DNA from 2 places in the Kribbella sp. NPDC050459 genome. Region 2 is predicted to be linked to the other one. Evidence: riboswitches for the same ligand, from Rfam matches in the RefSeq annotation. Region 2 holds a riboswitch; the other holds the start of a gene.
The links. A riboswitch is a leader RNA that binds a small molecule or an ion and turns the genes downstream of it on or off. The one in region 2 is predicted to bind glycine.

Region 1 (4,413 bases), on a different contig from region 2:
GACAGCCGGAGCGCGCGGGCCAGCGCGGTCAGCACCTGGACGGACGGCGACTCCGACCGGCCCTGCTCCAGCCGCACGACGTAGTCGACCGACAACCCGGCGAGCTGAGCCAGCTCCTCGCGCCGCAGCCCCGGCGCCCGGCGCTTCCCACCCGACGGCAGGCCGACTTCCGACGGCGTCACGCGATCACGCCACGCGTGCAACGTCCTGCCGAGCTCGCCCATGTCCTCCAGTATCCCGGGCCGGCGGCTGATCAGCCTGGTACTGCCATTCCCTAGGACATCGCGGGTACTACCTGCCCCGGAACACCGGCGCGAGGGTGGAGCCATGACCACGACACTCATCACCGGGGCCAACCGGGGCCTCGGATACGAAACCGCCCGCCGGCTGATCGAGGCCGGACACACCGTGTACGTCGGCGCCCGGGATCCCCAGCGCGGCAAGCAGGCCGCGGACGAACTCGGCGCGCACTACCTCCCGCTGGACGTCACCAGCGACGAATCGGTCGACGCCGCCGCGGAACAGCTCACCGAGCTCGACGTACTGATCAACAACGCCGGCATCCCCGGTCCGTTCAAGGAGGCCCGGGACCTGACGGCCGACGAGTTCCATCAGGTGTTCGACCTGAACGTCTACGGGCCGGTGCGGATGATCCACCGGTTCCTGCCGCTGCTCGAGCGCAGCGCCAACCCGGTGATCGTGAACGTGTCCAGCGGGCTCGGCTCGATCGCCGCCGCGGTGCAGGCGGACGCGATCGACACGGTGCCGGTGTGGGTGCCGGCCCCGGCGTACGGCGCCTCGAAGGCGGCGCTCAACATGCTGACGGTGCAGTACGCGAAGCAGCTGCCGAACCTGCGGATCAACGCCGTCGACCCGGGCTACACCGCGACCGACTTCAACGGCCGCACCGGCTACCAGACCGTCGAGGAGGGCGCGGACATCATCGTCCGGCTCGCCATGATCGACAAGGACGGGCCGACCGCGGAGTACCTGAGCCTGCACGGAACCATCCCCTGGTGATCAAGGGGTGATCCGGGGGTCAGCACTCGATGACGTTGACGGCAAGGCCGCCGCGGGAGGTCTCCTTGTACTTGATCTTCATGTCCGCGCCGGTCTCGCGCATGGTCTTGATGACCTTGTCGAGGGTGACCACGTGCACGCCGTCGCCGTGCATCGCCATCCGGGCCGCGTTGATCGCCTTCACCGAGGCCATCGCGTTCCGCTCGATGCACGGGATCTGCACCAGCCCGCCGACCGGGTCGCAGGTCAGGCCGAGGTTGTGCTCCATCGCGATCTCAGCCGCGTTCTCGACCTGCTGCGGCGTGCCGCCGAGGACCTCGCAGAGACCGGCCGCGGCCATCGAGCAGGCGGACCCGACCTCGCCCTGGCAGCCGACCTCCGCGCCGGAGATCGACGCGTTCTCCTTGTAGAGCACGCCGATCGCGCCGGCCGTCAGCAGGAACCGGACCGCGCCGTCCTCGGTCGCGCCGGGCACGAAGCGCCGGTAGTAGTGCAGGACAGCCGGGATGATGCCGGCGGCGCCGTTGGTCGGCGCGGTGACGATCCGGCCGCCGGAGGCGTTCTGCTCGTTGACGGCGAGCGCGAACAGGTTCACCCAGTCCATCACCTTGAGCGGGTCGACCGACCACGGGTCCTGGCTGAGCTTCTTGTGCAGCGCGTGCGCCCGGCGCGGCACCTTGAGCCCGCCGGGCAGGATGCCCTCGGTCTCGCAACCCTCGCGGACGCAGTCCTGCATCACCTGCCAGATGTGCAGCAGGCCGTCGCGGACCTCGTCCTCGGTCCGCCAGGCGAGCTCGTTCGCGAGCATCACCTCGCTGATCGACAACTGCGATTCCCGGCACCGGTCGAGCAGCTCCGCACCGGTCGTGAACGGGTACTTCAGCGGGGTGGTGTCCGGTACGATCCGGTCCCCCGCGGCGGCGTTCTCGTCGACGACGAACCCGCCGCCGACCGAGTAGTAGGTGCGCTCCCGCAGCACCGCGCCGGCCGCGTCGCGGGCCACGAAGATCATCCCGTTCGGGTGGTACGGCAGGGCCTTGCGGCGGTGCATCAGCAGGTCGGTGTTCTCGTCGAACGCGATCTCGTGAGTGCCGGCCAGCAGGATCCGGCCGCGCTCGTGGATCGTCTCGACGCGGGCGTCGACCGAGTGCGTGACCACGGTCTCCGGGTCGGCTCCCTCGAGCCCGAGCAGGACGGCCTTGTTGCTGCCGTGGCCGTGCCCGGTGGCGCCGAGCGAGCCGAAGAGCTGGGCCTCGACGGTCGCCGTCGCGGCCAGCAGGCCGTCGTCGGCGAGGCCGAGCGCGAAGGTCCGGGCGGCGCGCATCGGTCCCACGGTGTGGGAGCTCGACGGGCCGATCCCGACACTGAACAGGTCGAAGACACTGATCGCCATCGTGTGGAGGTTCCTTCCGGTCGCCGTTGACCGTTTGGTGTCCTCCCCGCTCTGTCAGGCGGATGCCTTCCAGAGGTGCCTCGCCCGCGCGGTGAAGGTGCCTGAGAGATTCTTGGGGAGAGTTGCTCCTACGGCGCCCGGTTCGTGTCCGGGTCTCTCCCGCACGGGTTCATGCGGCTGTTGAGTTTGCTGATGCTGTGGACGGTACGGGGGTCCGCGGGGCCGCGTCAATCCGGCCGGTGCGGACCGCCCAGATCTCGAAGAACCAGGTGAACAACGGGGGAACGCTTGCCGCCAGCGCGGCCAGCGTCACCGGCCAGGACCAGCGCAACGGCCCGCGCACAGCGAGCACGGTGACCACGTAGACGACGAAGATGCCGCCGTGGATCGGCCCGAAGATCTTGACCCCGATCTCGTTGTCGGACAGCACGTACTTGAACAGCATCCCGATCAGCAGTCCGGTCCACGAGATCGCCTCGGCGATCGCCACCGTCCGGAACCACACCGCATGTTTGGTACTCATCACGACCGACCCTAACAAGGCCCCCAAGCCGTGATCGGGGTCATCCGGGGCTCGTCCCCGATGCCGCCAGCAAGCGATTGCCCGAAGGATCGTCGGCATGACGTTCATCCGACGCGCCCTGGCCGGCGCGGTAGTACTCGGCGTCGCCGGCGCCGGGCTGACGGCCACCGCCTCCGCGACCAGCCCGCCGCTGCACTGGGCCGACTGCAAACCTGAGGGCAAGGACGATCCCGCGGTGGTGGCGGGTTCGCAGTGCGCGACCCTGCAACTGCCTGTCGACTGGCGGAACCCGGGCGGGCCCACCTTCGGCCTCGCACTGGCCCGGAGAAAGGCATCGGAGCCGAGCGAGCGGGTCGGGGTGCTCGTGTTCGGCCCGGGCGGCCCGGGTGATTCCGGGGTCGACCGGATCAAGACGGGGATCAACCGGTTCAGCACGGACCTGCAGGACCGCTTCGACATCGTCAGCTTCGACCCGCGCGGTGTGGCGCGCAGCAACCCGGTGAAGTGCTCCGCCGACCTGCTGAACAAGCAGCCGTCGCCGATCATCAGGAGCGCGGCCGAGTTCACCGCCACCATCAACTACAACCGGCAGCTCGCCACGGACTGCCGTGAACACACCGGCCCGCTGTACGACCACATCGACACCTGGCAAACGGTGCGCGACGTCGACGGCGTACGGCGGGCGCTCGGCGAGTCCACGATCTCGTTCCACGGCAGCTCGTACGGGACCCTGCTCGGAGCGCAGTACGCCGAGACGTACCCGCACCGCGTCCGCGCGATGGTGCTGGAGAGCGTCATCGACCACAGCTCCGCCCCGACGCGTGACTTCCTGGACGAGCAGGCGTCCGCGGGACAGGACTCGTTCGACGAGTTCGTGAAATGGTGCGACGCGACGACGAGTTGTGCACTGCACGGCACCGACATCCACGCGCGCTGGGCGGACCTGCTGGCCACGTCGCCGGATCCGTTCACCTTGAGCTACTCGGTGTTCCGTGCGCTCTACGAACCGAAGTGGGCTGCACTGGCCGAGCTGCTGAAGGCCGGTGTGACTCCCCCGAAGCCCACGCAGACCGGTGCGTATCCGCTGGCCGTTTTCTGCCAGGACTGGAACCTGCCGGTCCGCGACTACCGCGAGTACGCCGCACATCTGCAGCGGCTTGCCCGCAACAACCAGGACCTGCGCTATCCCGGTCAGCTCATGGCAGTGTCGATCTGTCTCGGCTCGCCGCCCGCGAACAACCCGCAGCACCAGCTGAAGGTACGTGGGCTCAAGACACCGGTGCTGCTCGCCAACGCGATCCACGACCCGGCGACCGGCTACTCATTCGCACAGAGCGTGGAGCGCCAGCTCGGGCGGAGCGGTGTACTGCTGACTTACCAGGGCTGGGGGCACGGCAGCTACACGAAGAGCCCGTGCATGCAGAGCACAGTCGACGACTACCTGATCGCGAAGGACGTACCCGAGCGCGGCAGCAGC
Region 2 (4,413 bases):
CAGGCCGTTCTCGCCCGTGTACAGCACCGGGAACGCACCCTCGAGCCGCTTCGCCACGTAGTTCGCGGTCAGCACGGCGGCCTTGGTCGCCGCGGTCAGGCCCTCGGCGCCCATCATCCGGATGTACGCCCAGGAGATGGCGAGCACGCCCGCGGACCCGAACGGCGCCGCGCTGATCGGGCCGACACCGGACTCCGGGCCGGCCTGGTCGAGCAGCGGGTGGTTCGGCAGGTACGGCGCCAGGTGCGCCGCGACCGCGACCGGCCCGACGCCCGGGCCGCCGCCGCCGTGCGGGATGCAGAAGGTCTTGTGCAGGTTCAGGTGGCTGACGTCGCCCCCGAACTCGCCCGGCTTGGCGAGGCCGAGCAGGGCGTTCAGGTTCGCGCCGTCGACGTACACCTGGCCGCCGTGGTCGTGGACGATCCGGCAGACCTCGCGGACGCTCTCCTCGTACACACCGTGCGTCGACGGGTAGGTGATCATGATCGCGGCCAGCTTCTCCGCGTGCTCGGACGCCTTCGCGCGCAGGTCGTCCAGGTCGATCGTGCCGTCGTCGTTGCCCTTGACAACGACGACCTTCATGCCGGCCATCACCGCGGAGGCGGCGTTCGTGCCGTGCGCGGAGGCCGGGATCAGGCAGACGTTGCGGTCCGCCGAGCCCTGGGCACGGTGGTAGCCGCGGATCGCGAGCAGACCGGCCAGCTCACCCTGCGAGCCGGCGTTCGGCTGGATCGAGACCTTCGCGTACCCGGTGACCTCGGCCAGCCAGCGCTCCAGCTGACCGATCAGCTTCACGTAACCGGCCGCGTCCTCGATCGGCGCGAGCGGGTGCAGGTCCGCGAACTCCGGCCAGGTGACCGGCTCCATCTCGGTGGTCGCGTTCAGCTTCATCGTGCAGGAGCCGAGCGGGATCATCCCGCGGTCCAGCGCGTAGTCCATGTCGGACAGCTTGCGCAGGTACCGCAGCATCGCCGTCTCGGACCGGTGCGTGTTGAACACCGGGTGCGTCAGGTACTCCGTGGTCCGCGGTACGGCGACGGCGGGCGCGCCCAGCGTGTCGTCGTACTGAGCGCCGAAGGACTGGCAGACCCGGGTCAGCGTCGCGACGTCGGTCTTCTCGTCGCACGAGATGCCGACGTGGTCGGCGTCGACGAGCCGCAGCCAGATCCCGTTCTGCCGGGCGGCGTCCACCACGTCGGCGGCGCGTCCGGGGACCCGGGCGAGGACGGTGTCGAAGAAGTCGCCGTGCACGACCTCGACGCCGCCGGCCCGCAGCGAGGCGGCGAGCTTGCCGGCGTACGAGTGCACACGCTCGGCGATCGCCTGCAGGCCGTCGGGGCCGTGGTAGACGGCGTACATCGACGCGACGACCGCGAGCAGGACCTGCGCCGTACAGATGTTGGACGTCGCCTTCTCGCGACGGATGTGCTGCTCGCGCGTCTGCAGCGCCAGCCGGTACGCCGGGGCGCCGTCCGCGTCGACCGAGACGCCGACGAGACGACCGGGCAGCGACCGCTCCAGACCGGAACGCACGGACATGAACCCGGCGTGCGGACCGCCGTAGAACAGCGGCACGCCGAAGCGCTGCGACGAGCCGATCACGATGTCGGCCCCGGCCTCACCCGGCGCCTCGAGCACCGTCAGCGCGAGCAGGTCGGACGCGACGGCAACCAGCGTGTCGCGCTCGTGCGCCGCCTCGATCAGCGGCTTCAGGGCGCGGACGGCGCCGTTGGAGCCCGGGTACTGCACGAGGAAGCCGAAGAAGTCACCCTCGGGCAGGCCGTCGGTGGTGTCGGCGACGACGACCTCGATACCCAGCGCCTCGGCGCGGGTCTGCACGACCGCGATCGTCTGCGCGAAGGTGTCGGCGTCGACCAGGAAACGGTCGGACTTACTCTTCTTGTTCGACCGGTGCGCCAGCGTCATCGCCTCGGCGGCCGCGGTGCCCTCGTCGAGCAGCGACGCGTTCGCGGTCGGCAGGCCGGTCAGGTCCGAGACCACGGTCTGGAAGTTCAGCAGCGCCTCGAGGCGGCCCTGGGAGATCTCCGGCTGGTACGGCGTGTACGCGGTGTACCAGGCCGGGTTCTCGACCAGGCGGCGGACGATCACCGACGGCGTGAACGTGCCGTAGTACCCCTGGCCGATCATCGAGGTGGCGACGGTGTTGCGGGCCGCGAGCTGCCGCAGCTCGGTGAGCGCGTCCACCTCGGAGGCGGGCTCGGGCAGCCGCAGCCCCTCGGCGGAGCGGATCGACGCCGGGACCGCGGCGTCGACGAGCGCGTCGACATCGGCGTACCCGAGGGCTTGCACCATCCGCGCGACCTCGTCGGGACGCGGCCCGATGTGGCGGTCGGCGAACGTGGCGGAGAGTTGTTCGGTCATCAAGAGGCTCCGTTGCTGACGTGCTTCCGGTCGCCTCCCCCTCTGTCACGCACTACGCTCCAGAGTCGCCTGTGACACTCGGTCCATGGGCCTGAGAGGTTCCGGGGAGGAATTGCCCCTTCGGCGCCCGATGACACGGGACTCTCCCGAGTGCTGTGAACGGCTGTCCCGAGGCTACCAGGAATCCGCGCACAGTTCGGGCACGCAGGACCGAACGAGACGTCAGCCGGTCATCCGGGCGCGGCGCCGGGCGGCGAGCTCGTCGCCCGCGTGGCCGTCCGAGTCGCCGTCGTCGTGACCGTCGGCCCGCTCGGTCGGCAGCTCCGACAGCGTGCCCTCGACCTCGCGCCAGACACCGCCGAGCGCGATGCCGAACACGCCCTGGCCGCCGGCCAGCAGATCGATGACCTCGTCGGGCGAGGTGCACATGTACACCGACGCGCCGTCGCTCATCAGCGTGATCTGGGTCAGGTCGTCGAAGCCGCGCTTGCTGAGGTGCGCGATCGCGGTCCGGATCTGCTGCAGCGAGATCCCGGCGTCGAGCAGCCGCTTGATCACTTTCAGCAACAGGACGTCGCGGAAACCGTACAACCGCTGCGTTCCCGAGCCGGTCGCCGGGCGCACGGACGGGGAGACCAGGCCGGTGCGGGCCCAGTAGTCGAGCTGCCGGTAGGTGATCCCGGCCGCGGCGCAGGCCGTCGGCCCCCGGAACCCGACGTCCTCCGGCATCGGCCGCAGGTCGTCGTCGAACAGCAGACCCTGGACGCCGGCGGTGGCTGTAGCGGCAGCCATGGCCTCTGCGTGCGCGTCGGACGTCGACTGCGCCGTCAGATCCGTGTCCCCGGTGCGTGTCACGCCTGAGCCTCCCTGGATACCGACTGGAACGAGTCATCTGCGTGGAGTGACATCACCCCACGACTCCTTCACGGTAAGCCGCCGCCCGAACCGGGTCAACGACAACCGCGCCGAGCCGCGAGCGTGTCGCGACCGTCGTACGAATCGTTACCTAGCCGCACTTGCACCTTCTGCCGCACCACGGCGGGGCCGGGGTGTCAGCTCTTGTCGAAGTCCTCCGGGGTCACCTGGTCGAGGAACTCCCGGAACCGCTCGACCTCCTCTTCCTCCTCCACCTCGTCGGCGTCGTTCGCCTCGCTCTCCGGGACCGGGATGCCGGCCTCGGCGAGGATCTCGTCGGCGCAGAACACCGGCGTGCCGGTCCGCAGCGCGATCGCGATCGAGTCCGACGGCCGGGCCGAGATCTCGGTCTTGTCGTCGAACACCAGGATCGCCTCGAACACGCCGTCGGTCAGGTTCACGATCCGGACCTGGCTGAGCGTGTGCCCGAGCACCCGGATGGTCTCCGCGAACAGGTCGTGGGTCAGCGGCCGGGGCGGCTCCATCCCCTGCTGGGCGAAGGCGATCGCACTCGCCTCGGCAGCACCGATCCAGATCGGCAGGTATCGCTCACCTCCGACCTCCTTGAGCAGCACGATCGGCTGACTCGAGGGCATCTCCACCCGGACTCCGACCACGTCGACTTCGCGCACCCCTTCAGCCTACTCCGAGCCGAAGCACCGGGCGGGCCGAAGGGGTCACCTGTGGACGAAGGCCGTGCGGTCGCCTAAGGACGCGGCAGGCGGGAGCGGACCAGAGCGGTGTGCAGCCGGACGGTGAGGGCGGCCAGCTCCCCGGTCTGTTCGGTACGGCGCGGTCCCGTGACCTGCTCGATCAGGCCGACCTCGCGGTCCGCCGCCGTTCGAAACGCCCGCAGGTGCCGCGGCTCGATCCCGTACGACGCCAGCTCGGCCGCGACCTGCGCGACGACGATCGCGTCGCCGCCGTAGTGGTTGCCGCTGGCCACCACCAGGCCGTGGCCCTCCAGCTCACCGAGCAGCTCCGAGGACACTCCGGCGGCCCGCAGCAGCTCGTCGCGGGTCAGCCGCAGCTCGGTGCCCGCGGCACCGAAGTCCTCGGCGACCGGCTGGCCGGGAGTCTGCGGCAACGAACTCGGCGCGACCGGTGGACCCGCAG

Region 1: linked by a shared signal. The riboswitch ahead of AB0I12_RS20180 (L-serine ammonia-lyase) and the one ahead of gcvP (aminomethyl-transferring glycine dehydrogenase) in region 2 are both predicted to bind glycine.

The regions. Positions count from the first base shown of each region.
Region 1 is NZ_JBFAJQ010000005.1:278,048-282,460, reverse strand. Features, by position in the region: gene AB0I12_RS20190 (helix-turn-helix transcriptional regulator) at 1-224, opposite strand, end outside; gene AB0I12_RS20185 (SDR family NAD(P)-dependent oxidoreductase) at 328-1,020, shown strand; gene AB0I12_RS20180 (L-serine ammonia-lyase) at 1,040-2,413, opposite strand; glycine riboswitch at 2,493-2,585, opposite strand; gene AB0I12_RS20175 (DUF3817 domain-containing protein) at 2,583-2,936, opposite strand; gene AB0I12_RS20170 (alpha/beta fold hydrolase) at 3,034-4,413, shown strand, end outside.
Region 2 is NZ_JBFAJQ010000003.1:923,591-928,003, forward strand. Features, by position in the region: gene gcvP (aminomethyl-transferring glycine dehydrogenase) at 1-2,382, opposite strand, end outside; glycine riboswitch at 2,452-2,541, opposite strand; gene AB0I12_RS15590 (MerR family transcriptional regulator) at 2,605-3,237, opposite strand; gene AB0I12_RS15595 (bifunctional nuclease family protein) at 3,435-3,929, opposite strand; gene AB0I12_RS15600 (MerR family transcriptional regulator) at 4,004-4,413, opposite strand, start outside.